One region of the Bacteroides nordii genome, then DNA from elsewhere that is predicted to be linked to it. Evidence: riboswitches for the same ligand, from Rfam matches in the RefSeq annotation. Region 1 holds a riboswitch; the other holds the start of a gene.

Region 1 (3,219 bases):
AGATAAGCGCCCACAAAAAAGGAGTCATGAGTAAAAGAGTAGCCAGACACATCGCTAAATTGACCCATATCGTCACAGGAGTAAACAGTTCACTGACAGCAGGATATAGCGTTTTTACAGACAATAGCCAGATAGCAGTGAGCAATACACTATAAATAATGACTCTGCCAACAATGTTTTTTAATAGTTTCTTCCAATCACTATCGTGATTCACAGTCTTTTTACCGGAAGCATAACGAGCTAACATTTCCTGAACTTTGGGTGGTAATACTTTATAAAGCCATTCGGCAAAAGGATTTGCCAGGCGAATAAAATAGGGAGTAGTGAAAGTTGTAATAACAGATACAGCCACAATAATCGGAGAAATAAACGGATCAAGTACTTTGAGAGAAACACCTAAGCCGGCAATGATAAAAGCGAATTCTCCGATTTGTGCCAAACTGAACCCGGATTTGATGGAAATATTCAGTGACTCTCCCGACAAAAGAACACCCAATGAAGAGAATATGGCTTTACCGATAATGGTGACCAGTGTAATAATAATAACCGGCCAGGCATATTCAACCAATACAGCCGGATTGACCAACATACCGACAGACACAAAGAAGATTGCTCCAAAGAGATCTTTCACCGGTTGTATAATATGCTCAATATGTTCCGCCTCAATCGTTTCAGCTAAAATAGAACCCATAATAAACGCACCTAAAGCTGCCGAGAATCCGGTATAGGTAGCCAGCACTACCATTCCCAAACAAAGCCCGAGAGAAACAATCAGAAGTGTTTCGTTATTCATCAGCTTCTTTGCTTTTTTCAGGAAAGCCGGAAGGATAAAAATACCGATAAGAAACCACAGTATCAGGAAGAAAACAACCTTAAGCACACTTACCAACAACTCTTCACCCACAAAATCTTTGCTTACTGCCATCGTAGAAAGAAGAACCATCATCAGAATAGCAATCAGATCCTCCACAACCAGTGTACCGAATACAATACCTGTAAACCGCTGGCTACGCAACCCTAAATCATCGAAAGCCTTGATAATAATGGTAGTGGATGACATAGACAGCATTCCACCCAGAAAAATAGAATTCATGGTACCCCATCCCAGCAGATATCCCACCATATAACCTATCAGCAACATACTGATAACTTCAGTAGTTGCCGTGATAAAGGCTGTTGACCCCACATTGATAAGTTTCTTGAAACTAAACTCCAGACCGAGAGCAAAAAGCAGAAACACAACTCCTATTTCGGCCCAGATATTAACATTTGCTATATCCCCTACAGTAGGGAAAATATGGACATAAGGACCAGCCAGTAATCCGGCAACAATATAGCCTAAAACTAAAGGTTGCTTTAACCATTTAAACAATAAAGTTATAATACTTGCGGATATCAATATCAGTGCAAGGTCGGCAATCAAAGTTGGTAAATGCGACATGAAATGTATTTTTATAGGTTTTTATTTTGCATAAGGTCACGTACCTCATTTAAAACAACAAAAAAAGAGGGCATTGTGTTTCAACTGTCAGGCTTTTACACCTGCTTTTTTATTCAGACTGCACAAAAAGTAAACTTTCGTGCAAAAAAGATTCGTCCTATTCAATAATTCTCTATATTTGCGCACGATTTGGTTCGGAATCCGTGGTCAACGGATGAAGATTAAAAGGGAATCGGGTGTAACTCCCGGACAGTCCCGCTGCTGTGAAGCTCTATAGAACATCTTATAAATTAACCAGATTCGCGCCACTGACGGAGGTAAAAAATCCATCGGGAAGGCCTGTAAGATGAGAGTCAGTCAGAAGACCTGCCAGTCAAAATTTATACTTTCTCACCTCGTGGGTTAGGAAAGAAAGTATCGCCGTTTAGCCCCAAATCTTAGAAATACTGTGTTTTCACCGGGTGGAGTGTGTCCACAGGGTGGAAAAGCACTAATACGTATATGCATTTAATTGAGAAATGAATATGATAAAAAGAATCTTAGTTGCCAATCGCGGAGAAATAGCCGTGAGAGTAATGCGCTCCTGTCGGGAAATGGAAATAGCAAGTATCGCTGTTTTCTCAGAAGCAGACCGCACCGCAAAGCATGTGCTCTATGCCGATGAAGCTTATTGCATCGGTCCGGCCGCATCAAAAGAGAGTTATCTGAATATAGAAAAGATCCTTGAAGTGGCGAAGATGTGCCATGCAGATGCCATACATCCGGGATATGGCTTCTTATCGGAAAATGCCACATTCGCCCGCCGTTGCCAGGAAGAAGGGATCATCTTTATCGGTCCGAATCCGGAAACGATGGAGGCAATGGGAGATAAAATTGCTGCCCGTATCAAAATGATTGAAGCGGGCGTTCCGGTAGTTCCAGGTACGCAGGAAAACCTGAAAAGCGTGGAAGAAGCCGTAGAACTGTGCAACCAAATAGGCTATCCGGTAATGCTGAAAGCTTCTATGGGCGGTGGCGGAAAAGGGATGCGACTGATCCACAATGCTAATGAAGTAGAAGAAGCCTACACTACAGCCAAAAGCGAATCGCTCTCCTCATTTGGAGACGATACCGTATATCTGGAGAAATTCGTTGAGGAACCACATCACATTGAATTTCAGATTCTGGGTGATAAACACGGAAATGTAATTCATCTATGTGAACGTGAATGTTCCGTACAACGCCGTAACCAGAAAATCGTAGAAGAAAGTCCTTCGGTATTTATAACCCCCGAATTACGCAAAGATATGGGCGAAAAGGCAGTAGCTGCCGCCAAAGCCGTCAACTATATCGGTGCAGGAACAATTGAGTTTCTGGTAGACAAACACCGCAACTACTACTTCTTAGAAATGAATACCCGCTTGCAAGTAGAACATCCGATTACAGAGGAAGTTGTGGGAGTAGACCTGGTAAAAGAGCAAATCAAAGTAGCAGATAATCAGGTGTTGAAGTTAAAACAAGAGGATATCAAACAACGCGGACACGCCATTGAATGTCGTATCTGCGCAGAAGACACCGAAATGAACTTCATGCCCAGTCCGGGAGTGATCAAACAGATTACTGAACCAAACGGCATCGGTGTACGCATTGATAGCTACGTATACGAAGGATATGAGATCCCTATCTACTATGATCCGATGATTGGTAAACTGATTGTATGGGCTACCACCCGCGAATACGCCATTGAGCGCATGCGCCGGGTACTCCACGAATACAAACTGACAGGAGTGAAAAACAAC
Region 2 (3,219 bases), 190 kb from region 1:
AGGCATCTGCTCCGATACGGAAATAGTTAAATGTTTTATTTTTACGGGTGAGTTCATAAGTTATTCCCACATTATATTGAGTTACTGTTTCAGGACGTAAAGCAGCATTTCCCATGTCCGTGTAATAGAGGTCATTAAATGTGGGCATACGGTAAGCTGTTTTATAAAAAGCTCTGAATATCAATTCGTGTTTTTTGAATGGTTGATAGGAGAGGAACAAACCGGGAGTGAGTTTCTTTTTATTAGGCGCTTTGTCAACTTGGTGGGCTTTTTCGTCAACAAAAGTCCCCAAAATACTGGCTTGCATTTTTAAACGGTCTGCCAGAGTAAATGCTGTAGCAAGTGATAGCCAATGAGTCCCACGGGTAGCTGCGTTGGAAATGTGTTCCATATTAACATCTTTAGCGGTGTCGAATACTTCTAAATCATTCCATTGAAAATCGTAGGATAAAGAAACGTCCCAGTTCGGATTAAGCGAATATTTGTTAGCCCATGACAGATACATTTCTTTTTGCTTATAAACATTGTTAGTTAGTTTGAGTAATATATCATTGTTTACATAACGTGTAAAATCATAGGCGTATTTAATATTGACACGGGTGCTGAGTTTAGGCAAGATATCTTGTTGATAAGTTCCTTGTGCGAACGAATTTCGATCCCATAATCGTTCTCCCCGTTTCCATACATTATTCACAATAGCTCCCGGAACTCCTCGTTCGGAAGTATAATGGTAAGCGAAAACACTCCATTTTCCTGTGTCGAATGTTCCATATAATCCGATATCCATTCGCATGGCATCCAGATCGCTGTTATGGCGGACAGCGGTGGTGTCATAAGCAAGCTCTCCTGCCGGAGTAACACGTCGGTACCGGAAACTGTATTTTCCACTTGAACTTATCCATTCGGCACTGATACTTGAACTTACTTTATCGTTGATTTTATGTTCGTAAAGGATAGCAGGATTGACAAGGCCGTAAGAGCCAGCTTTTAGCTTGGCTATCATATGGGCTGTTTCTCCATTATTGAATTTCGGATGGCGGGTGGTGAGATAAATACTTCCGGCAGAACCGAATTCCCGAGCGGATTGGAATATATCACTTTTTTGTCCGTTATACAAAGATACTTCTTCGATATTGTCGAGGGAAAATTTTCCTAAATCAACTTGGCCGTTCTGTGCGTTACCTAACTGTATTCCGTTATAATAAACTCCCATATGGTTGGTCCCCATACTACGGATGTTGATAGTTTTGAGTCCGCCTACACCACCATAATCTTTTATTTGTACTCCAGAAAAATAACGAATAGCGTCTGCAACTGAAAAGCTGTTCAATCGCTGCAATTCTTCTCCTTTTAAAATTTGTGCAGGTATAACTTCCTTATATTTTTTAGCTGTAACCACTACCTCATCCAGTCTTTGTATACTGTCCAGCTTGCTTTGTGCCTTTATGGACAAAACTAAAGTACACATTCCACATAGACACAGGAACCGTTTAAACGTAGTATTTCCCATTAATATATCTATTTGATAGTTATTTTATCCATCAAATAGCTTTAAAGAGTACCAATTATGTATGAATAATCATTTCTGTGACACATCACTCGTGTACAGATGATTGAATCCATAGCTTGTCCTCGAAAGCTATTGAACGTATTGCATGGCAGGTCTTCTGACTCGTTTCCGTAAGTAAACGCCTTCCCAATCGACTTAAAGCCTTTCAGTGGCATGAAGTATGTGTTTACTACGCTTGAATGAAACATACAGCAACGGGACTGTTCAGGATTCTCACCTGATTCCCTTTTAATCATTTTCTCCGAATGCATGGAGAAGATGAACCTATGCGGGGGCAAAGTTAGAAATTAATTGGGTAATAATGAAAGAGAAGGGAGGAAATATTTGTTTGTTCTGAAGGCAGGACTCGAGATATATTCAAAACGTATGGACATGAGTAAAAACCACCACAGAGTAACACAGAGTTCCACAGAGTACTATTTATTTGATGAAACGCGGATTAACACAGATTAAAAGACTATAGTTCTTTATCTTAGATTTGTTTCCCTTTGCGGGAATCTGCAATCATCTGCGTTTCAATAAAGATTTAGACTCTGTGGAACTCCGTGTTACTCTGTGGTGAAATACCATACAATAACGAAGATGATGGCCCTATCTTTTCGATGGCGGAGGTGCCCATAGACGGTATTGTTAGCCTTGCCCGGTGTTGTACTTTGTCTTTCTCAGAAAGGAACGTTCCTTTCCCCGGTGAGCAGCATTGTTTTACATGTACATGTTTCACTGCTTTAGATGTACATGTTTCACAGCTTTACATGTACATGTTTTACTGCTTTACATGTACATCTAAAACAACGTTACATACCGAGGCTTCATACGTTACTCTACGGGAGGGGGCTTTATCAATACCGGAGAAAGAGACGGATGGCAATGACAAACACCATTAGGCTCAAAACTGGATTTATTTACGATTAGACGATTTACGATGTACGATTGGGAGTACTTTGTCTCTGACAGCGCTGAAACAGGCTTTTAAAAGAGTAATCCCAATCGTACATCGTAAATCGTCTAATCGTAAATAAATTCGAAATGAATCGAACTTGCACAGAGTTTTTTATTTGGTGAAACGTGGATGATCGCAGATTAAAAGACTGTTGTTCCTCATCTTATACTTATTGTCCTTTGTGAAAATCTGCGTTCTGCATTTCAATTAGCCATCGCCCGGCGTACCTCCCCGTGCGGGAAGCACCTTAATAGCTTATCACCTTCTGGTATTCGGCTACTGCCATTTTAGCGGCAAGGTGTGCATTAATAAGATTTGAGTGTGCCTGCGTCCATGAAAGCTGGGCCGAAAGAACATCTACCATACTCGCTTTCCCTTCATTATAAGAGAAAGTGGCCAGACTGAGATTTTCTTCTGCCAAATCCATTGTTTCTTGTGCAGTAGTCACTTGATGTTCCGTTTCCGTTAGTTTGGTAAGAGCGGCTGAGAGTTCTTCGCTGATATTATCTGTCACATAACTTTGCTGTAACTTCTGAATACCAATATATGCTTTCTGCTGGCGGTTGGTTTTGAAGCGTGCGCCCCAGCGGAAAACAGGAATGTTCACGTTTAATCCCAAAATCGGAGTGAAAGCAACGTCATAGCCCATGTTGGGAGATGCAGTAGCCCATCCTCCGGATAGGAACATGTTCACTTGCGGGTTGTACTG

Evidence for each region. A riboswitch is a leader RNA that binds a small molecule or an ion and turns the genes downstream of it on or off. The one in region 1 is predicted to bind cobalamin.
Region 2: another riboswitch for cobalamin. It lies ahead of K8P02_RS12475 (TonB-dependent receptor); the one in region 1 lies ahead of accC (acetyl-CoA carboxylase biotin carboxylase subunit).

What each region holds. Positions count from the first base shown of each region.
Region 1 covers NZ_CP082886.1:3,290,113-3,293,331, forward strand. The annotation lists gene K8P02_RS13120 (cation:proton antiporter) at 1-1,441, opposite strand, end outside; cobalamin riboswitch at 1,615-1,829, shown strand; gene accC (acetyl-CoA carboxylase biotin carboxylase subunit) at 1,966-3,219, shown strand, end outside.
Region 2 covers NZ_CP082886.1:3,098,446-3,101,664, reverse strand. The annotation lists gene K8P02_RS12475 (TonB-dependent receptor) at 1-1,510, opposite strand, end outside; cobalamin riboswitch at 1,641-1,854, opposite strand; gene K8P02_RS12470 (TolC family protein) at 2,758-3,219, opposite strand, start outside.